3 regions of the Pseudomonas sp. NIBRBAC000502773 genome follow, and region 1 is predicted to be linked to each of the others. Evidence: riboswitches for the same ligand, from Rfam matches in the RefSeq annotation. Region 1 holds a riboswitch; each other region holds the start of a gene.

The links. A riboswitch is a leader RNA that binds a small molecule or an ion and turns the genes downstream of it on or off. The one in region 1 is predicted to bind cobalamin.
Positions count from the first base shown of each region.
Region 2: it holds a riboswitch for cobalamin, as region 1 does, so the genes downstream of both, NIBR502773_RS28335 (CbtB-domain containing protein) here and cobO (cob(I)yrinic acid a,c-diamide adenosyltransferase) in region 1, are expected to answer to the same signal.
Region 3: it holds a riboswitch for cobalamin, as region 1 does, so the genes downstream of both, NIBR502773_RS05675 (ABC transporter substrate-binding protein) here and cobO (cob(I)yrinic acid a,c-diamide adenosyltransferase) in region 1, are expected to answer to the same signal.

Region 1 is NZ_CP041189.1:1,554,765-1,562,263, forward strand. Features, by position in the region: gene bluB (5,6-dimethylbenzimidazole synthase) at 1-168, opposite strand, end outside; gene NIBR502773_RS07050 (cobyrinate a,c-diamide synthase) at 165-1,514, opposite strand; gene cobO (cob(I)yrinic acid a,c-diamide adenosyltransferase) at 1,511-2,122, opposite strand; cobalamin riboswitch at 2,195-2,452, opposite strand; gene NIBR502773_RS07060 (sorbosone dehydrogenase family protein) at 2,552-3,865, shown strand; gene NIBR502773_RS07065 (C40 family peptidase) at 3,988-4,524, opposite strand; gene NIBR502773_RS07070 (C40 family peptidase) at 4,669-5,298, opposite strand; gene hda (DnaA regulatory inactivator Hda) at 5,508-6,212, opposite strand; gene NIBR502773_RS07080 (AI-2E family transporter) at 6,416-7,489, opposite strand.
Region 2 is NZ_CP041189.1:6,177,052-6,184,550, forward strand. Features, by position in the region: gene NIBR502773_RS28310 (fatty acid cis/trans isomerase) at 1-1,639, shown strand, start outside; gene nfuA (Fe-S biogenesis protein NfuA) at 1,733-2,317, shown strand; gene cobM (precorrin-4 C(11)-methyltransferase) at 2,565-3,311, opposite strand; gene NIBR502773_RS28325 (cobalamin biosynthesis protein) at 3,382-3,774, opposite strand; gene NIBR502773_RS28330 (CbtA family protein) at 3,771-4,475, opposite strand; gene NIBR502773_RS28335 (CbtB-domain containing protein) at 4,487-4,675, opposite strand; cobalamin riboswitch at 4,772-4,977, opposite strand; gene NIBR502773_RS28340 (hypothetical protein) at 5,056-5,790, opposite strand; cobalamin riboswitch at 6,122-6,322, shown strand; gene cobW (cobalamin biosynthesis protein CobW) at 6,415-7,476, shown strand; gene cobN (cobaltochelatase subunit CobN) at 7,480-7,499, shown strand, end outside.
Region 3 is NZ_CP041189.1:1,252,113-1,259,611, reverse strand. Features, by position in the region: gene NIBR502773_RS05695 (alpha/beta hydrolase fold domain-containing protein) at 1-550, shown strand, start outside; gene NIBR502773_RS05690 (hypothetical protein) at 759-1,298, shown strand; gene NIBR502773_RS05685 (ABC transporter ATP-binding protein) at 1,542-2,306, opposite strand; gene NIBR502773_RS05680 (iron ABC transporter permease) at 2,303-3,307, opposite strand; gene NIBR502773_RS05675 (ABC transporter substrate-binding protein) at 3,304-4,314, opposite strand; cobalamin riboswitch at 4,428-4,622, opposite strand; gene NIBR502773_RS05670 (DNA/RNA non-specific endonuclease) at 4,659-5,588, opposite strand; gene NIBR502773_RS05665 (M4 family metallopeptidase) at 5,718-6,779, shown strand; gene NIBR502773_RS05660 (protealysin inhibitor emfourin) at 6,794-7,099, shown strand; gene NIBR502773_RS05655 (response regulator) at 7,102-7,458, opposite strand; gene NIBR502773_RS05650 (ATPase domain-containing protein) at 7,482-7,499, opposite strand, start outside.

The DNA of each region.
Region 1 (7,499 bases):
CCAGGGCTGCATCAGGCCGACACTGGGCGCCTGGTGCGCGGCCTGGAGCAGGCGATGCAGCAATTCGGGGGCGACACTGCCGCCGCTGAAGTGGCGCATGTCGCGGCGTTCGGCGATGGCGCGGTAGACGGCGTCGCGGTCGGCCTGGGGGAAAGCGTTGTCGGTCATGGCCCTATCGGGGGCAAGCCCCCTCCCACAGTGGATGGGGTTTCAGCTCGGTCCGGGGCAAACAACGCGGCTACCGCCGTCGGATTCGACGGAAAATAGAAGTGCACGTAAGAGGCCGTCATCCGCCCCTGCCGGAACACCGCTTCGGCACCGCGCCCACCGTTCGGGCTCAGGCCACGGGCAATCGGCTGGCACTCGGTGCTGGTCAGGGAATGGTGATACGTGTGCCCGCGCAGCACGCCTTCCGGCAGCTCGACACTTTGCAGGGCCAGGGCCGCGAGTTTCTTTTGCATCACCGCATCGCCTTGCAGCAGGCCGACCAGCTCGGCGCGGGTGCCGTCGACATCGGTAAGCGAATCCAACAGGTAGAGCATGCCGCCACACTCGGCGAGCAAGGGTTTGCCGGCGGCATGATGGTTACGAATGGCGTCAAGCATCGGCGTGTTTTGCGACAGCGCCTGGTGGTGCAATTCCGGGTAACCGCCGGGCAAGTACAGGCTGTCGGCCTCGGGCAGTTGGAGATCATGGATCGGCGAGAAAAACGTCAGTTCGGCCCCCATCGCCCGCAGCAGGTCGAGGCTGGCGCCATAGGTGAAGGCGAAGGCTTCGTCACGGGCCACCGCAATGCGCACACCGGCCAGCAACGGCTCGGCCTCGATCACTTCCGGCGCGGCGAAGGTCACCGGTGGCGGCAATGCGACTTCGCAGCTGCTGCCCAGGGCCTGGGCGGCGGCGTCCAGGCGCACGTCGAGGTCATTCAGCTCGCTGGCCTGCACCAGGCCCAAATGGCGGCTGGGCAGTTCGATTCCGGTTTCGCGGGACAGGGCGCCATACCAACGCAAGCCTTCGGTGAGGCTGCCTTCCAGCAACTGCGCATGGCGCAGGGTGCCGACGCGGTTGGCCAGTACCCCGGCAAACGGCAGGTCCGGCTGATAACGCGCCAGGCCCAGGGCCAGGGCGCCAAAGGTCTGGGCCATGGCGGTGCCGTCGATCACACCGAGCACCGGCACGCCGAAATGCCGCGCCAGGTCGGCGCTGGACGGTGTGCCATCGAACAGGCCCATCACGCCTTCGATCAGGATCAGGTCGGCCTCACCCGCCGCTTCCCACAGCAGCCGACGACTTTCCTGCTCGCCCACCATCCACATGTCCAATTGATACACCGGCGCACCGCTGGCGCGCTCGTGGATCATCGGGTCCAGGAAATCCGGGCCGCATTTGAACACGCGTACCCTGCGCCCCAGGTTGCGGTGCAAACGGGCCAGCGCGGCGGTGACGGTGGTTTTGCCTTGGCCGGACGCCGGTGCGGCGATCAGGACGGCCGGGCAGTGACGGGGCTGATTCAAAGTTCGACGCCCTTCTGTGCCTTGATACCGGCCTGGAACGCGTGCTTGAGCATGCCCATTTCAGTGACGGTGTCGCCCATTTCGATCAATTCAGGCTTGGCGCCACGGCCGGTGACGACCACGTGCTGCATCGGCGGACGCGCTTGCAGGTCGCTGAGGACCTGGTCCAAGTCGAGGTAACCATGCTTGAGGGCAATGTTCAGCTCATCCAGCACCACCAGGCCGATGCGCGGGTCTTGCAGCAGTTCGCGGGACACGGCCCAGGCGGCTTCGGCGGCGGCGATATCGCGCTGGCGGTCCTGGGTCTCCCAGGTGAAGCCTTCGCCCATCACGTGGAAACGCACTTGCTCGGGGAAGCGGCGGAAGAACAACTCCTCACCGGTGCTGTTGCGCCCCTTGATGAACTGCACCACACCGCACTGCATGCCGTGGCCCATGGCGCGCGCGAGCATGCCGAATGCCGAGCTGCTCTTGCCTTTGCCGTTGCCGGTCAGCACCAGCAGCAAGCCACACTCATTGGGGGAATTGGCGATGCGCTCGTCGATCACGGCTTTTTTGCGCAGCATGCGCGCCAGGTGGCGTTCGTCGCGGTCGGGGGTATCGGTCATGGCAGCTCTCCATTGGGGCTGGACAAAAACGGCAGGCAGGAAAAAACAGACAGCCAAGCATCGCCCACCGTGATGCTGTTGGATGATCCAGGCCGGTCTCCGGGCTCATGAGTGGTGCGCTGGCTCATCGACAGAGCGAACACGCCGACGGCGCGCCTTCCCATATCGCGGGCGATACAGTGGCAAAAGGCACCGTCTTGACTCATTTACCGTTGCGGGGGCAGCGCCGGAATCGCGGCAGCACTGTGTACAAGTGCGCTCGCTCACCGGCTTCCCTGTTTCACTCGGTCGACCCATGGGTCACAGAGCACCTGGAACAAGCCGCGAAGGTTAGTGGGTTGGGGGTGGAGCGTCAATTAAAGCTGGCCTTGCACTTGAACCATCGCACCAGCGCCCTCCTCTACCCTTACAGGTATCAAGGAGAACACCATGCATAAAACCAGACTCGCCCTACTCATCATGCTCGCCGGCACCCTTGCGGCCTGCGGTGAAAGCTCCACCCTGCAGGTGTCCGACGGCACCGGGCCGTCGCCGCAGCTACCGGAGCCGAACAAAACCCTGATTCCCACGGTGAACATCGCCCCCGCTATCGGTTGGCCGCAGGGCGTGAAGCCAACGGCAGCGGCCGGCACCCAAGTGGCGGCGTTCGCCGAAGGCCTGGATCACCCGCGCTGGCTGTATGTGCTGCCCAACGGCGATGTGCTGGTGGCAGAAACCAATGCGCCGCCCAAGCCGGATGATTCCAAGGGCATTCGCGGCTGGGTCATGGAGAAGGTCATGGGCCGCGCCGGTGCCGGGGTGCCGAGCCCCAATCGCATTACCCTGCTGCGCGACGCCGATCACGATGGCGTTGCCGAGACCCGTACGGTGTTCCTGGAAAACCTCAATTCGCCCTTCGGTATGACACTGGTCGGCAATGACCTGTACGTGGCCGATTCGGACAAGCTGCTGCGCTTCCCCTATCAAGCGGGCGAAACCGCGATCAAGGCACCTGGCACCAAGGTGGTCGACCTGCCGGGCGGGCCCCTGAATCACCACTGGACCAAGAACGTGATCGCCAGCAAGGACGGCAGCAAGCTGTACGTGAGTGTCGGCTCCAACAGCAACGTCGGTGAGAACGGTCTTGAGGCGGAACAGGGCCGGGCGGCTATCTGGGAAGTGGATCGCGCCAGCGGCCAGCAGCGCATTTTCGCTTCCGGCCTGCGCAACCCTAACGGCATGGCCTGGGAACCCCAGAGCGGCAAGCTATGGACCGCGGTAAACGAGCGCGACGAGATCGGCAGCGACCTGGTGCCGGACTACATCACCTCGGTCAAGGATGGCGGGTTCTATGGCTGGCCCTTCAGCTATTACGGCCAGCATGTGGATGTACGCGTCACGCCGCAGAACCTGGACCTGGTGGCCAAGGCAATCGTGCCGGACTATGCGGTAGGGCCGCACACCGCGTCTTTGGGCCTGACGTTCGCCGAGGGCAGCAAACTACCGGCACCGCTCAGCAACGGCGCGTTCATCGGCCAGCATGGCTCGTGGAACCGCAAGCCCCACAGTGGCTACAAGGTGATCTTCGTGCCGTTCGAGGCAGGCCAGCCTAAAGGGCAGCCGGTGGATGTGCTGACCGGGTTTCTCGATAAAGATGAGAACGCCATGGGCCGGCCGGTGGGCGTGGTGATTGATCAGCAGGGGGATTTGCTGGTGGCGGATGATGTGGGGAATAAGGTGTGGCGGGTGTCGGCCGCTAAATAAACGCCCCCAGAAGCATCACAAAACCAATGTGGGAGGGGGCTTGCTCCCGATAGCAGTGGGTCAGGCACAGATACTGTGACTGATACTTCGCTATCGGGGGCAAGCCCCCTCCCACATTTGGTTCAGGGATTACGTGCCAGGTTTGCTGGCAACACACGCTTGGCGCTCAGATAGGCATTCTGCCAATACGCCTTGGACAAGGTGTCCAGCTTGACCGTACCGCCGGTCTGCGGCGCGTGCACAAAGCGGCCTTCGCCCACATAGATGCCGGCGTGGCTGACCTGGGAACCGCCACCGGTGGCGAAGAACAGCAGGTCGCCGGTCTGCAGGTTCTGCTCGCTGACGTCCTGGGCGCGCATCACGATCAGTTCGCGGGTGGTGCGCGGCAGGGAGATGCCGGCGGCGTCGCGGAAGACGAAGCCGATCAGGCCACTGCAATCAAAACCCGAATCCGGCGTGTTGCCGCCCCAACGGTAAGGCGTGCCGACCAGGCCCAGTGCACGAAAGAGTACGTCTTCGGCCGCAGGCGAGAAATTCTGGGTGGAATAGTTGAATACCGGCTTGGGCTTGACCGCAACGGGAGCGGGTGGCGGCCGGCTGGCGCAGGCGCTGATAAGCGCGGCGCAGAGAATAAGGAGCAGGCGGGCTGAGGTCGACATGTGCAGAACAATCCTGGTCTGGATGCGGCTATCGCTGCCGAACGCTGAAAACCAGAACGCGCAAGCAAAGCTCGCGCGAACGGATTACAACAATGTCCAGGGATTCTAGCGCTTACACGTCAAACTTCAAGTATCACTTTAAGTTTACTTACTGGCGGTAACCGTAGTCGGGGCCATGGCGAGTGCGCGCTTGGCTTCGATGAAGGTTTTGCTCCAGTAGCTGTCACCCAGGCTGTCGACTCGAACACCGCCACTGCGACGGCTGCTGGAGTGGATAAACTGGTTATCGCCCAGGTAGATACCGGCATGGCTTACGCGACCACGGCCCGCAGTACTGAAGAAAAGCAGATCACCAGGCTTGAGATTGTTGCGCGCGACCAACGGTGCTTTCACGTTGATCATTTCGCGAGTGGAGCGTGGCAGGTTCATGCCAGCTTCTTCACGAAACAGGTAGCCGATGAAACCGCTGCAGTCGAAACCGGCTTCAGAGGTACCGCCAAAACGGTAACGGGTACCGATCAGGGACATGCCGCGTTCGAGGATGCTGTCGGCCAGGACTGGAAGCTGGTAAGGCTTGTTGCCGGAGAAATCGGCCAGTTCCTTTTCGGTTGCGACCTCTTCTTCATAGACAGAAGCAGACTGTGCAGCAACGAATTTTGCCTGGGACTGTTGTTGAGGTTTTTGCTGCTCAACCACCTGTTGAGGGTGGGAGGCGCAACCAAACAACAGGGTAACGAGTGCGAGGGGCACGAGGGGTGCGAAGCGATTTAGCATGGGCACGACCGTGGCTGGTATGTAAAGAAGTCGAGACTATGCCTTCTATCACATCGATTTGCAAATTCAATCGTGATCTATGTGACTTCGCGATTGGACTATGACATCTAAGCCGTAATTCCATTTATCGGTTCACATGCGTAGCCAACGTGGCTTAAACGCAGGATTTCTGGCGCCTGGAAATTGCCGAATCCCGTAGATTCAACCGGTTACCAGCCCAACGTTTCCTTGAGAAAAGGGATCGTCAATTTTCGTTGAGCCTGCAGGGAGGCCTGATCGAGCTGCTCGAGCAAATCGAACAACGCGCTCATGCTGCGGGTGCCACGGGTGAGGATAAAGTGCCCGACTTCATCGGTGAGGTGCAGGCCGCGACGGGATGCGCGCAATTGCAGGGCCCGCAGTTTGTCTTCGTCGGAGAGTGGGCGCATCTGGAAGATCAGCGCCAGGGTCAGGCGCGACTTGAGGTCGGCCAGCTTCACCGGCAACTCCCGTGGCGAGGTGGAGGCGGCAATCAACAAGCGCCGGCCGCTGTCACGCAGGCGGTTGAACAGATGGAACAGCGCCTCTTCCCAATCCGCCTTGCCGGCCACTGCCTGCAGATCGTCCAGGCACACCAGTTCGTATTGCTCAAGGTTGTCGAAGATCCCGATGCCGCGATCCATCAACTCGGCCAGGGGCAGGTAAACCGCCGGCTCGCCCATCTGCTCGAAACGCAGGCAAGCGGCCTGCAACAGGTGGGTACGCCCTACGCCGTGTTTACCCCACAGATAGATCAGGCTTTCGGTCCACCCGGCGTCGGCTTCGCAGAGCCGCTCGACATAGCCGAGTGCAGCGGCATTGGCGCCTGGGTAGTAATTGATAAAGGTAGCGTCATCACGCAGACGCACACCTAAGGGCAGCTGAATCGGTTTCATGCTGACTGAACGGCTCCCATCGAACCGTTAGTGGCCTCTGTGTAAAGTTTGCAAAGTTTATACCCGTGACGCCGGGCGCACAATGCAGCAGACCACAAGCAAAATCAAAGGTTTGCGTTAACTTGCCGGTTTTGAGCGGATTGTTTGACGCCCTAGCCCCATAAACAACAAACCCGGCCGAAGCCGGGTTTATGACGCAGCGGTTACAGGTCGGGGTCTTCGACCCCCGTATAGGCGTCGGAATCCTTGTACAGATCGTGCACGTGACGCACCAGCACCATGATCACCGCTGCCACCGGCAGTGCCAGCAGAATGCCGGTAAAGCCGAACAGCTCACCGCCCGCCAGGATCGCAAAGATCACCGCCACCGGGTGCAGGCCAATCCGATCCCCCACCAGCAACGGCGTGAGCACCATGCCTTCCAAGGCCTGGCCGACCATGAACACCGCGACAATCCCCAGCATCGGATACAGGTCGCCGCCAAACTGGAACAGGCCAGCCACCAACGCCGCGCCGATCCCGATCACAAAGCCCATATACGGCACGATAGCGGCAAGGCCGGCGATCAGGCCGATCAACAGGCCCAGCTCCAGGCCGATGGCCATCAAGCCCGCCGCGTAGATGATCCCCAGTGCCAGCATCACCAGCAGCTGCCCGCGCACAAAGGCACCAAGCACCTCATGGCACTCGCCGGCCAGGGCCACGATGCGCTCTTCACGGTTGCGCGGCAACAGGCTGCGGATCTTGGCCATCATGATGTCCCAATCGCGCAGCAGGTAGAACGCCACCACCGGAATCAGCACCAGGTTGGTCAGCCAGCCGATCAGCGCCAGGCTGGAGGCGGTCGCCTGGCTGAGGATCACCCCCACAATATCGGTGGTCTGGCCCATGTGCTCGCTGATCGCCGCCTTGACCTTGTCGAACTTCCAGAAGCCATCCGACAGGCCCAACTTGGCTTGGGCCCACGGCATCGCCGTATGCTGCAGCCAGTCGAGCATCTGCGGCGCCAGCTCATAGAGACGAAACAGTTGCTTGGCCAGCATCGGTACCAGCACCAGCACCAGCGCGGTGATGATCAACGTGAACAGTGCAAACACCGCAACCACGCCCAAGGTCCGCGACAGACCGGCTTTTTCCAGGCGATCCACCACGGGATCGAACAGATAGGCGAGCAGCAACGCAACCAGGAACGGCGTCAGGATCGAATGCAGCAGGAACACAAAAACGCACAGCAGGACGATCCCGCCAAGCCACACCCAACGACGCGTATCCGCCATAAACCACTCC
Region 2 (7,499 bases), 2.1 Mb from region 1:
AAGCCTGGTGGCTCGCTGGTTGTTCGAACATCTGTTCATTGCGCATCTGTATTTCGAAGACGGTGAGCCTGGGCATTTCTTCCAGTGGGTGCGCTCGCGTACCCCCAGCGGGCAGCCGATTGACTTGATCAATACCCGCCGCCCCAATGACGATCCCGGCACCCGCGTGTACTACCGCCTGTGGCCGGTGGAAGGGGTGATCGTCCACAAGACCCACATCACATACCCCCTGAGCGCGGAGAAAATGGCGCGGGTCAAAGCCCTGTTCTACAGCGGCGACTGGCAGGTCAGCGCCTTGCCCGGCTACGGTCCCGGCCGGCGGGCCAACCCTTTCGAGACGTTCGAGGCGATTCCGGCCCAGGCGCGTTACCAGTTCATGCTGGATAACGCCGAATACTTTGTGCGCACGTTTATTCGCGGGCCGGTGTGCCGCGGGCAAATTGCCACGGACGTGATCCGCGACAATTTCTGGGCGTTGTTCCAGGCGCCCGACCACGACCTGTACATCACCGATGCCCGCTATCGCGGCCAGGCCACGCCGTTGCTGGCGATGCCAGGGCAGAATGATGACGTGGGCAGTGTGCTCAGCCTGTGGCTCGAATACCGCGATAAGCGCAACCAGTACGAAGCCCTGCGGCGAGACAGCTATGCCGAGTTGCCGGCGCCCAGTTGGTCGACCCTGTGGGCCGGCAATGACAACGCCCTGTTAAGCATCTTCCGTCATTTCGACAGCGCCTCGGTGAATAAGGGCCTGATCGGTGAAGTCCCGCAGACACTGTGGTTGTTCGACTATCCGTTGCTCGAACGCACCTATTACCAACTGGTGGTCAATTTCGATGTGTTCGGCAACGTATCGCACCAGGCCCAGACCCGGCTGTACTTCGACCTGATCCGCAACGGTGCCGAGCAGAACTTCCTGCGCCTGATGCCTGCCGATAGCCGCGATGCCTTTATGGATGATTGGTACCAGAACAGCGGCAAGATCAAGCTGTGGCTGGATTACGAAGCCATCGACGACGACACGCCTACCGCCTTGCACCTGGATAAAAAGGACCCCAAGCGCGACTTCGCCAACCAGTTGCTTGCCCGCTACGGTGACCTGAATGCCAGCCCGGATCCGATCAACCGTTGCGGGGGCGCGTTTTGTTCGCGCGACGGTATCGACCCGGCGCTGCAGGACGCCGAACAGGCGCTCAGCCGCCTGACTTCACGCCCGGCGGCGGGGCTCAAGGTGATTGACCAGTTACCCGAAGCGACAATGCTGCGCGTCGAAACCGCCAGCGGCAAGCGTGTGGTCTACAGCCTGCTGCGCAACCGCGCTCACAGTAACGTGGCATTTCTGCTGGGTGAAGCTTACCGCTATCAGCCGGGCCTGGACACGCTGACCCTTTACCCTGGAGTGCTCAGCAGTTACCCGAACTTCATGTTCAACATCCCTGCCCAGGAAGTGCCTGAATTCGTCGCCGAAATGGAGCGGGCCAAGGACGCCAATCGCTTTGAGAAAATTGTCGACCGCTGGGGCGTGCGCCGCAGCCACCCGTTGTTCTGGCAGTATTTCCACGATTTGTCCCAGTACATCCGCGAGACGACGCCGGTGGAAGAGGGGGTGCTGGATATGAACCGTTATGAAAACCTCTGACAGAGGCCAGCGTCTTTTCCGACAAAATTACTCGGACTTTGTACCTGCGTAATATTTTGGCGTAAACTGCCGGCAAGCCTGTGAGGAGTTTCCATGACTGCCATAACCATTACCGACGCCGCCCACGATTACCTGGCTGACCTGCTGTCCAAGCAGAACACCCCGGGAATCGGCATCCGCGTCTTTATCACCCAGCCTGGCACCCAGTACGCCGAGACGTGCATCGCCTACTGCAAGCCCGGTGAAGAGAAACCTGAAGACACCGCCCTGGGGCTGAAAAGCTTCACCGCGTATATCGACAACTTCAGCGAAGCCTTCCTGGACGATGCCGTGGTCGACTACGCCACCGACCGCATGGGCGGCCAATTGACCATCAAGGCGCCCAACGCCAAGGTGCCTAATGTCAATGCCGACAGCCCGGTCAACGAGCGTATCAACTACTACCTGCAAACCGAGATCAACCCGGGGCTCGCGAGCCACGGCGGTCAGGTCAGCCTGATCGACGTCGTCGATGACGGCATTGCCGTATTGAAGTTCGGCGGCGGGTGCCAGGGCTGCGGTCAGGCAGACGTGACCCTGCGCGAGGGCATCGAGCGGACCTTGCTCGAGCGTATTCCGGAGCTCAAGGGCGTCCGTGATGTGACGGACCACACGCAGAAAGAAAACGCCTACTACTGAGTAAGGCGTTCACTGCGAACAAAAAACGGCGCCCGTGAGCGCCGTTTTTTATTGTTAAAATTCAAGCGGTTATGCAATCTATCTGACAAGGAGGATTAAGTGTGGGAGGGGCTTGCTCCCGATAACGGTGCCTCAGTCGTCTCATGAGGAAGCTGACACACCGCCATCGGGAGCAAGCCCCTCCCACTTTTTTATTGTATTTATTCAGTTGAATCAACATGTTATTGGTTGTTAGTGAAGTAAATAATCAAGGCCGATAAAGGTGCGCATGCCCGGCCCGATACAACGACGACTCACTGAAGCTGTCACTCGCCAGTACTCGCCCCACCACAATCAACGCCGTACGCCGAAAGCCCTTGGCGGCGACTTTGTCGGCAATATCGCTGAGTGTGCCGACGGCCCAATCCTGATCCGGCCATGTCGCCCGGTGTACCACGGCAATCGGGCAGTCTGCGCCATAGTGCGGCAGCAGTTCGGCGACAATCTTCTCCAAATGGTTGACCCCCAGATGAATCGCCATGGTCGTGCCATGGCGGGCCAGGCTGTCGAAGTCTTCGCCGGCCGGCATGCGGGTTTTATCGGCGTAGCGGGTCAGGATCACGCTTTGGGCGATGTCCGGCAAGGTCAGTTCGGTCTCCAGCAACGCTGCGCAGGCGGCCACTGCGGTGACGCCGGGAATGATCTGGAAGGGGATGCCCAACTCGCGCAGGTAACGGATCTGCTCGCCAATCGCGCCATACAGGCTTGGGTCGCCGGAGTGCACGCGGGCCACATCCTGGCCGTTGGCGTGGGCAGCCTTGAACAGTTCGATGATCTGTTCCAGGTGCAGTTCGGCGCTGTTGACCACCTGTTGCGCCTGATGACCCTCCAGCACCGCCGCCGGCACCAGCGAGCCGGCATAGATGATCACCGGGCAACTGCGGATCAGGCGCTGGCCTTTGACAGTGATCAATTCCGGATCGCCGGGGCCGGCGCCGATGAAGTAGACGGTCATGGAGAATTCCTGTGGAAAAACGGGCGAGCATGAAGATTGCTCATGATCGGGACTGACGATTATCGGGATTTTAGCCGGCGCAGGCCAATGCAAAGGTGGCCTGGGCGGTTTTCTGGCGGGTGATCAACAAGCGGGCAGGGCCGCCGCAGAGCTGTTCGGCCAGGGCCAGGGCGGCACTTTCGGCGACGCCGTAACAGCCGGTATGGGCAAACGCGACCGCCGATTTGTGGCTCAGCCGGTCTTCGTAAACGGCCAGTTGCCCGGCGTTGAAGCATTGCAAGGGCAGGTCGAGCAGTCGGGCCAGGGCGAGTAACCCTGGCTCGTCCTGTTTACGGTCGATGCTGGCCAGTGCCGTGACACGCTGGCGCTCGATCCCGCCCTCGGCCAGGGCGCTGTCCAACAGGCCCAGCAGGGTGTCGACATCACAACCCCGCTGGCAACCCAGGCCGACCACCAGGGTCATGCCGAGTATTGATCGTCGCGGTTGCGGCGGAACAACCAGGCACTGATCAGGCCAAGGGCCAGCCAGAACGCCACGTTGGTCAACTGCGAAGCGATCTTGAACTGCGCTTCGAGGGCTTCCGGCGCCAGCATCGAATGGGTTTCCGGCTGCGGTGCACCGATCACATGCGGCACCACCAGGATCGCCACGCCCAGGACTTTCAGCAGCCAGTTGCGACCAAACACGATCAGGGCAATACCCACAGCCGTCGAGGCAGCGGTGCCGATCCACCAGATCTGCCGTTGTGCCAGGTCGGCGGCGGCAGTGCCCGGCAGCTCCGGTGGCAGGCCCAGGGTGGGCGCCAGCACAAAGGTCGCGTAGCCGGCCAGGCCCCACAGCAAGCCTTGGGCCGTGCGGGTCGGTGCGCGCAGGGTATAGAGGCCGGCCAGCATCAGGGCGAAGCCGACGGCCACCACCAGGTTGCCGCCGGTGGTCGACAGCACACGCTGCCAGCCGTCTTCCGGCTCCCAGGCTTCGGCGTCGTGGGTGTGTGCGGCGGCGCCAGCAGCATGTTCATGGGCCACTTCAGTCGCGGCCGGGGCTTTTTCAAAGGTTTCCGCCTGCAGAATCAGCGGAGCGACCCAGAAGCTTTGCAGCAGGGTCAGCAGCAGGGCGGCGAGCAGGCCGGTGAACCCTGCGGTTTGCGCAATACGCTTGATCATGTCGGCAGGCCTCAGTGGCACGGGAACGCGGCGCTGTGGCGGGTATCGTGGGCAGCGTTGTGCACCGCCTCGATGTGCGAGAAACCGGCGAAATACACCAGGCACGCGCCAAGGATCGACGCGCCGATGGCGGCGGTCAGGCGTTGGCTGAGGGTGGCGGAGCTGCTGGCGGTGTGCGAGGTGCTGCTGATGATCGACATGGCGCGTCCCTTTCAGGTGTCAGGGTGACACGAGCGCATGCAAACCCCGCGAGCCAGGCACGCAGGGTTTTAACAGCGCCCGCCCACCGCGGGTTTGTTATTCGATGTTATTCGGGCCGGTCTCCGGGCTTGCGAGGGACACTGGGTCTACAAAACGTCGCCTTCCCATGCCGTACAGGCACAGTGGATCTGACGCTTCACTCGCTTACCGTTGCGGGGGCAGCACCGGACTCGTCATAAGGCTATGACTCACCGGTTTCCCGTTTCACCCTGTGAAGGGCACCCGAAACAAGATGTGTAGGAGAGCATGGGCAGTGGGCGGGCGTCAAATAGACGACTGGCGCCCCGCAGTTTACGGCAGGCGTTCCAGTGGATGTTGATCAGGCAGGGCGACGGGGCGAGTAAGAGGCCGCCATGCGTGCGTACGTAATATTGGACAAACTAAACCTGTCGTCTGGTTTGGTTGTATGCAAGAACGCGCCGGGTATTATATCCAACTGACGAAGCAGGTAAGGTCGATTAAGAAGTTCTTTGGCAACGGCTGTTGCATTGTAGGAGAAATCTCTAGTGCTCCGTATTTCGCGTGCAGCCTCTCGCAGTTCGTTAAAGTTTACATATTCATCGTTAGCACCTTCGGCGAACTCGCGAAAATAAACTCTAACTTGCCCCAGCAAAGACCCATCGCTAAGACTTTTGAAGTCTTCAGCGATAATAGCGACATTGTTCCAGGTCGCCTCGCCGTAGTGCACTCCAGGTGTTTGTGGAAAGAGTGACGTCATTAGGTCTGGGCGGCTGATGACCTCCTTCGCAAGCTCTATTTGCTCTTGTTTGGCATCTCGTCCGTCGTGTAGTTTGCCTGCCGCCATCTTTTTGAGGTCGGTCAAGCGAAAGCTGTTGCGTGCCTTACCGTCCGGGCCTTCCAGGTCGCGGAAATGGTGCAACAGTTCTTTGGCCAGCATCGGGTTGCTGTGGTTCTCTAAAAACGTGATGTCTGATGATTTTTTTTGTGCCGCTGCGAGGGGCAGAGAGTCGGTTTTGGGGGGAACGTTGCCAGTCACTTCGATCGATGCCGGAGGGAGGGGCGCAGTAGGTTGAGTGCGTATTGAAAATTCCATAGTGTTTTTATCCGAGTTGGCTATGCAGCGTTAAACTTCGTCTATTGGCAAAGCTGCTCCGAGGATGTGTGGTGTTTTTCGATATTTCTGTTCCCTGTACTCATTTGGGAACTGATTACGTTAAGTTACAGCGCTTATTTAATTCGTATGGACTAAATAATTAGTCTGACTTCAAGGCGAGCTTTTACGTAAGTTGCTCACTATTGCCGTCTGCACTGATATCAAAGATTCTGAACCAAACGCCTAATGATGGGCGTCCGTTTTCAACCCCTGTATAGTGTTCAAGCGGGCGGTCTGGCCGTTTCGACATTGACCCGCTCGTACTCACTGCGTAGCCTTGCACCCTCGAGGTTCTTCGGCCCAGGTCGAAGCTAAGAAGGGAACGCGGTCAAAGCCGCGGCTGCCCCCGCAACTGTGAAGGGTTTATCTGACTGCCACGCCACTGCCACTGCGGCGGGAAGGCGCAGTCGGCGCCGGTCGCAAGACCCGCAAGCCCCAAGCCAGGAGACCTGCCTCGCCACCGATTTTCCAATTCAACCGGGCGGGGTGATCCGGTGACGAAATCCGCTTCTGCGCGCCGCCGCAGTGCCTATCGTCCCGTATGCCCGCCCCAAAGGGCATCCGATGAAAACACTGGCCAAACTCCCCGTCACCATCGTTACCGGCTTCCTCGGCTCGGGCAAGACCACCTTGCTGCGCCATATGCTCGACAACGCCCAGGGTCGTCGCATTGCGGTGATCGTCAACGAATTCGGCGAACTGGGCATCGACGGTGAGATCCTCAAGCAGTGCTCCATCGGTTGCACCGAAGAAGAGGCCAACGGCCGCGTGTACGAGCTGGCCAACGGCTGCCTGTGCTGCACGGTGCAGGAGGAGTTCTTCCCGGTGATGCGCGAACTCGTCGCCCGTCGCGGCGACCTCGACCATATCCTTATCGAAACCTCGGGCCTGGCCCTGCCGAAACCCTTGGTACAGGCCTTCCAGTGGCCGGAAATCCGCAGCGCCTGCACGGTTGATGCGGTCATCACCGTGGTCGACAGCCCGGCCGTGGCCGCCGGCACCTTTGCCGCGTTCCCGGATCAGGTCGACGCCCAGCGCAAGCTCGACCCGAACCTGGACCATGAATCGCCGCTGCACGAGCTGTTTGCCGACCAGTTGGCCAGCGCCGACCTGGTGATCCTCAATAAATCCGACCTGATCAGCGCCGAAGACCTGGCCCGTGTGCGCCTGGAAGTCGCCGAAGAGCTGCCGCCGGCGGTGAAGATCATCGAAGCCAGCAGCGGTCGCCTGCCGTTGGACGTGTTGATCGGCCTGGGCGCGGGGTCCGAAGAACATATCGACGCTCGCCATAGCCACCACGATCATCACCACGAAGGTGAAGACGAGCATGATCACGACGCCTTCGATTCCATCTCCATCGACCTGCCCCAAGCCGACGAAGCGCTGCTGCTCGACGCCCTGAACCAATTGGTGGTTCAGCACGGCATCCTGCGGGTCAAGGGTTTCGCCGCCATCCCGAACAAGCCGATGCGCCTGCTGATCCAGGGTGTGGGGACGCGTTTCGACAAGCACTTCGACCGTGCCTGGGGCGCCGACGAAGCGCGCATCACGCGGCTGGTGCTGATCGGCCAAGAGCTGGACGCGGCGGGCCTCGAAGCGCAACTGCGCGCCGCCCTCAGCGTTTAACCCATGCACCTGCTCAGGACTCA
Region 3 (7,499 bases), 300 kb from region 1:
GATGGAAGACTGCCTGAACGCCGCACGTTGGTTGCTCACGGATGATGAGTTTGCCGGGCTGCCGGTGATCGTCGTCGGTGAATCGGCCGGTGGGCATCTGGCGGCGGCGACATTGCTGGCGCTCAAGCAATGGCCGGAACTGCTCAAGCGCATAAGCGGCGCGGTGCTGTATTACGGCGTTTATGACCTGGCCGGTACACCGAGCGTACGCGCGGCCGGGCCTGAAACGTTGCTGCTGGACGGGCCGGGGATGGTGGAAGCGTTGCGCATGCTCACGCCGGGGCTAAGTGATGATGAGCGCCGACAGCCGCCGTTGTCGCCGTTGTATGGCGACTTTGAAGGGCTGCCCCCAGCGTTGATGTTTGTCGGGGAATTGGACCCGCTTAAGGATGACACGCTGCTGATTGCCGAGCGGTGGCCCAGTGCTGAAGCACACCTGCTGCCGGAGTCGGCCCATGGGTTTATTCATTTTCCGGTGGCGATGGCGGATGGGGTGTTGGCCTATAGCCGACAGTGGATCACTCAGTGCATTGATGGCGAACAGGCATAACTGTATAGGCGCCTCTCTAAGGCTCACCCATTCCTCTGTGGTGAGCGAGCTTGCTCGCGTTGGGCTACGAAGCAGCCCCAAAACCAGCCAGTGCAGAGTAAGCCCGCGTCCCACAGAAAGCACCGATTCACCACTACCGCCTTATCTTTTATCAGCAGGCCGGGTACCCTCTTTTCTCCACACATTCCCCCCAAGCCAAGGAAAGCACGTGAAGGTTCTTCAAGGAGCAATCGGTCTATCGGCGTTGTATCTGCTGGCAGGCTGTGGTCAGGTCACCGAAAAAACACTGACGTTCGACGTGCCCTATGGGATGTATGAAACCGTTCTGCGCCAGAACGTCACCGGAACAGGCCAGTTGACCTGCAAGGTCACCACCGACAACCAGGACCGCGGCGAAAAGTGGGTGCCGTCGGTGATTCTCGCGGCGGCCGAGGACGCTGCCGAGGACGACACCCTGTTTCTTTCCAGCTACACGCCCGCCGACAGCGACCAGCGCTTGTTCCAACTGCGCACCTTCAACAAAGCCAAGCCGGTCATCGACACCTTCTTCCATCGGGCCCCCGACCAACGCGGTGTGTATATGTTGCGCCTGACCTGGCAGGCGGACGGCGCCATTGGTTATCAGGTCGCCAGCGGTGGGGCCTGGGAAGAGAGGAAGCTCGTGGACAAGCCCGGTTTTTCCGTGCGCCACGTAAGCGTACATGCCTCCGGTATGAAGGGCAGCGCTGTGTGTGAGTTGCGTGAGTGAACGCGCTGACGTTGAGGCCGGCGACGGTGACCGATCTGCCGTTCTCCCTGTGGTGAGCGGGCTTGTCCCGCGTTGGGCTGCGAAGCAGCCCCGAAACCAGTCTCTACAGAGTGTCTGATACAGCGCATTCCTCTTGACTGGGGCTGCTACGCAGCCCAACGCGGGCAAGCCCGCTCGCCACAACAGCCTATCTACCACCGCCCCTCCCACAATAGAGTCTCGGGTGAAGTGGACATGTGCTGTTCAGTTAGACCGCAACCGCAGTATCTGCGCCCCATCAAACGGGTCCGTCAGGTAATGCGCCTGCACCCCGAATGTCTCCTGTAGTCGCTGTGGCGTCAGCACCTCCAGCGGCTTGCCCAGCGCGACCAGGCGCCCACGGTCCAGCACGGCCAGGCGATCGCAGGTCAGCGCCTGGTTCAGGTCATGCAGGGCGATGAGGGTGGTCACCGGCAAGCCTTGCACGCCTTTCAAAATCGCCAGTTGATGCTGGATATCCAGGTGGTTGGTCGGCTCATCCAGCAACAGGATCTGCGGCCGTTGCGCCAGGGCGCGGGCGATGTGCACGCGCTGGCGCTCGCCGCCGGAGAGGCTGCGCCAGGCGCGGTGGCTCAGGTGGGTGGCGTCCACATCATGCAGGGCCTGGCGCACGATGGCGTCGTCGTCGCCGGACCATGGGCTCAGCGCCGACAGCCACGGTGTACGGCCCAGCGCCACGGCGTCGAACACGCGGATGGCGTCGTCGGTGTCGGCCTGTTGCTCTACCACCGCCAGCTGTTGGGCGATGGCGCGGCGGGACAGGTCGCCCAGGCGCTGGCCGCCCAGGTGCACGTCGCCGCTGGCCGGTGTGCGCAGGCCGGCGAGCAGTTTGAGCAGGGTGGATTTGCCGGAGCCGTTGGGCCCGACGATCCCCAGGGTTTCCCCCCGCTGAACCTCCAGGTGAATATCCTGCAGCAACTCCGCCTCACGCACCTTGAAGCCCAGGCCGGTGCAACTCAGTACGCTCATCGCGCATTCCTCCGGCCAATCAGGATCAGCGCAAACACCGGCGCGCCCACCAGCGCCGTCACCACGCCGACCGGGATCACCTGGCCTTTGATCAAGGTGCGCGACAACACATCGGCCGCAATCAAAAATAACGCGCCGCCCAGCGCACTGGCGGGCAGCAGGCGCGAATGTCCGGTGCCGAACAGCAGGCGCACCGCGTGGGGGATCACCAGACCGACAAAGCCGATGGAGCCGACAATCGACACCATCACCGCCGTCACCAGCGCCGCGCACCCCACCAGCACAACCTGCACACGGCGCACCGGGATGCCCAGAGACGCGGCCGAATCCGTGCCGAAGGTGAACGCATCCAACGCGCGACGATGCCACAGGCACACCGCCAGGCCGGTGACCGCCACCGGCACCGCCAGCCACACCGACGGCCAGCGCACGCCGCTGAGGTTGCCCAGCAGCCAGAACATGATGCCGCGCGCCTGTTCGGAACTGGCGGACTTGGTGATCAGGAACGCGGTAAGTGCATTGAACAGCTGCGACCCGGCGATGCCCGCGAGGATGATCTGCCCGGTGCCGCTGGACGAACCGCTGGCCCGCGCCAGCAGGATCACCAGGGCAAACGCCGCCATCGCGCCGACAAAGGCGCCGGCCGACAATGAAATCAGCCCGCCGCCCACGCCCATCAACGCCACCAGCACCGCGCCGGTCGAAGCCCCGGCGCTGATGCCCAGCAGGTACGGATCGGCCAACGGGTTGCGCAGCAACGACTGCAAAATCACCCCGCAGGTGGCCAGCCCCGCACCGCAGGCGGCGGCCACCAGGGCACGGGTGAGGCGGTAGTTCCACACCACGCCTTCATCGATCGGGTCCAGCACGTAACCGGCCGCCCACAGTTTGTTGGCGAGCACCTGTAGCACCACCTGCGGCGAGATGGCGGTTTCGCCGATGGCCACGCCGGCGAGCACGGCGATCAGCAATAGCGCCAGGGCGAGTAAGGTCCGGATCATTGCGGCAGGTCGTAGCCGTCGATGGCCGTGGCCAGGTGTTCAAGGCCGTCGAACATGCGGATGCTGGCCTGCAGCGCGAGAGCGTCGAGGATGATGATGCGGTTGTTTTTCACCGCGTCCATGTTGCGCGTGACCGGGTCGCTGCGCAGGAAGGCGAGTTTCTTTTCATGGTCATCGGCGGGGTAGCGGCGGCGGTCCATGCGGGCGATTACCAGGAAGGTCGGGTTGGCCTTGGCGAGGGTTTCCCAGCCGACGGCGGGCCATTCTTCATCGGATTGCACCACGTTGTGCAAACCGAGGGTTTCGAGCATGAACTCCGGAATGCCCTTGTGGCCGGCCACGTAGGGGTCGCTGGCCAGTTCGGCGCTGGAGAACCACACCAGCGCGCTGGCCTGCTTGAGGCCTTTGCTCTGCACGGTGGCCACGGATTTGGCCAGGCGCGCCTGGAGTTCATCGTTCAACTGTTGGCCGCGATCCTGTACATCGAAAATCTGCGCCAGCTGGCGGATGCTCTTGTAGATGGTCTCGATACGGAAAGGCTCCAGCCGCGTGCCGTCGGCGCCCACCAGGTTGTCCTTGCCTTCGCAGTCGGAGGGCAGCAGGTAGGTGGGAATCTTCAGTTCGTGAAACTGCTCGCGGGTGCCGACCACGCCTTGCGGGCCTACCACCCATTCCAGCTCGGCGGCCACCAGTTGCGGGCGCTTGGCGATCACCGCTTCGAAGCTGGGCTCGTTGTTGGCCAGGCGCTCGATGCGGTCGTTCTGCGCCTTGAACTGCGGCAACACGCTGTTGAACCACAGCGAGGTGCCTACCACGCGGTCAGCCACGCCGAGGGCATAGAGCATTTCGGTGGCGGCCTGGCCGATGGTCACGCTGCGCGCGGGCGCCTGCGGGAAAGTAAGGGTGCTGCCGCAGTTTTCCAGGGTCAGCGGGTAATGCGTGGGGGCGGCGTGGGCCAGGGCGCAGAAACCCAGGCCGCTGATCAGGGCGGTAACGCGTGGCAGCATGAGGCGATCTCCGTGTGAACCGTACGTGGAAACAGGGGAGGTACGGTTCGGAAATACGCCCTCGAACGCTGCCGAACGGGCAGGCAAGGAGGTCCTTCCCGGACACCCCGCCGGTTAGTGATTACTGGGCCGGCAGGTCTCCTGACTGATGCGTCGTCGCCACGCTCCGGCCTTCCCGGACGCGGTCCAGTGGCAGTGGGGAGCAGGCTCGGCACCTACAGTTGCGGGGGCAGTTCCGATTGACGCGGTGTACCGCGCTTCGGATTCCCTATTAGTCCCGTTCGGGAACCGGCGCGGTATGGTAGTTGATTAGGGCCAGGCGATACAGCCCGAAGGGCGCCCGGTCAGAGACGAATATCCTCGGGGCCGCGGATCAGCGCTTCAATTCGCGTGCCCGTGGCGCGCTCTTCGTTGCTGAAACCGTCGTAGTCCGCCAGGTTGGCGAAGCGGATACCGGTCAATTGTTCGATCTGGATCACGCTGCGCTGGTAGGTCCTGACCTGGCCGAACATCAGGTCGAGCTGACCCAGCTCGCGGCTTTGGTCGATCATGTAGGCGCTGGCGGAGGGCTTGCCGTCATCGCTGAGGTAGGCCACCACTTTCCAGAACGCCTTGGGGATTCTGATACCACGGTAAAGGCGGTCGTCGTCGGCGAACACCGGGCCGCTGAACACCGTGGCCCGGGCTTTCCAACGTTGCGTGTTATTGAGGATGTAGTCCTCCAGTTCAAGCCAGGTCTTCTGGTTGAACCCGCTCATCTGCGGCGAGCAGTTGGTGAAGTGGAAGGTGTCGAGGTTGGCGGTGTTTGCCGCGTCGCCCCAGTTGGGATCCTGGCGCCGTACCAGGTGGCCGCGGTCCAGGCCATTGCTGGCATAGAGCTCTTCACCAACCTGGGCGCTGATCGGCAGGCGCCCATCGTAGGCCCAGGTGTCGTTGCTGCGGACTATCTCCACATGCTGCCCGCCATCGATATTGACGCCCACGTAGAGCGCCAGTCGTCGGGAACGGGACATCGTCACCGAGAAATGCGTGTAGTCCAGGCGCAGCGGTTGGACGTCGTCCGCCAATGCCTCAGCGGCGGTGGGCCAGGGCACCGCGAAGCTGCTGAGAAAATCCTCGGCGTAGCCGCGTCGGTCCTGTAGGTCCTTGGCCGCGGTGACACGGGGCGTCGCCGCCCGGGCTTCCATCAGGGTGGGATTGGTCGCGATCAACGGGCGCAGATCGGCGAGTCGTGGGCGGTGCGCAAGATCGATTTTGGCTTTGCGGGCTGGCATGGGTAAGTCCTCCTTGGATAAACACGACTGCAACATAGATTGATGACAATTGATGACACGGGTTAACCCTGGGGGGCTATCCTCAAACGGTTACCGGAGCTACACCATATGCCAACAGGGAGCCAGCTAATGTGTGATCGCCACCACCGCAACCCGATTTTCTGCCTGATCCCACCGTACATGCTCGACCAGATCGCGCGTCACGGTGATAAGGCCCAGCGCGACATCGCGCTGCGCACCCGCGCCAAGGACAGCACGTTCCGTTCGCTGCGCATGGTCGCAGTGCCCGCCAAGGGGCCGGCCCACATGGCCCTGGTCATGGGTGCCGGCAAACGGCGCTCGATCTACAGCGCCGAAGGCACCGACAGCCTGCCGGGCAAGCTGGTCCGCGGTGAAGGCCAGCCCGCCAGTGGCGACGCCGCCGTGGACGAAGCCTATGACGGCTTGGGTGCCACGTTCGATTTTTTCGAAGAGGTGTTCGACCGCAACTCCATTGATGACGCCGGCATGGCCCTGGATGCCACCGTGCACTTTGGCCAGAACTATAACAATGCGTTCTGGAACTCGACCCAGATGGTGTTTGGCGACGGCGATGGGCAGTTGTTCAACCGCTTCACGGTGGCCCTCGATGTGATTGGCCATGAATTGGCCCACGGCGTCACCGAGGACGAGGCCAAGCTGATGTATTTCAATCAATCCGGCGCGCTGAACGAGTCACTCTCGGACGTGTTCGGCTCACTGATCAAGCAGTATGCGTTGAAGCAAACCGCCGAAGACGCCGATTGGCTGATCGGCAAAGGGTTGTTCACCAAGAAGATCAAAGGCGTCGCCCTGCGTTCGATGAAGGCCCCCGGCACCGCGTTCGATGACAAGCTGCTGGGCAAGGACCCCCAACCAGGGCATATGGATGATTTTGTCCAGACCTACGAGGACAATGGCGGGGTGCATATCAATTCCGGCATTCCCAACCATGCGTTCTATCAGGTGGCGACCCGGATTGGCGGGTTTGCCTGGGAGCGCGCAGGACGTATCTGGTATGACGCGCTGCGCGATGCGCGGTTGCGGCCAAACTCGGGGTTTTTACGTTTTGCGCGTATAACCTACGATATCGCCGGTCGTCTCTACGGCGCGAATAAGGATGAGCACAAGGCGGTCAAGGAGGGCTGGAAAGCGGTTGGCATTAACGTCTGACGTGAGGAACAGCCATGCAAATTTCGATCAAGGAAAACGGCGGGCCGGCGTTTTTTCCGGGTTTGACCCAGCCTCGTACGGTGGAGTTGAACACGTTGCCCGAGCCGGACCAGCAGGAGTTGCGGCAACTGATCGAGGCTTCAAACTTCTTTCAGTTGCCGCAGAGCACCACGCCAGAGCCCGGAAACCCGGGCCAGGTGCACTACACCCTGACCGTGAAGGAAGGCCAGCAGGAACATACGGTGTGCGTGCTCGCGCCGGTGAAGTCACAGGCGCTGGATGGGCTGGTGCAGTGTGTGCGCCGGCATATCCGCAGTTGAGGTCACCCCAGCAGTTCCTTCACCTTGGTAATGAGCTTGTCGATGTCGAACGGCTTGTCCAGCACCGCATCGAACAGGTCTGAGCGCTGCATGCCGATATGGGCCTGCGCGCCGCTGATCAGGATAATCGGCAGGTGCTTGACGGCCGGCAGTGCACGGACCGCTTCGGCGAACTCCTCACCGTCCATCACCGGCATCATGAAGTCGGTGATGATCAGCGACGGCCGTTCTCGCTCCAGCACCTCCAGCGCCTTTTTCCCATTGCCAGCTGTGACGACCATGAACCCCTCATCTTCCAGTGCATAGGCAAGGATATCGGCGATCAAGTACTCGTCATCGACGACCAGGATGGTGGCCATGTCAATTCAACCTACCCAAAGACTTAAAAAGCTGAACCAGG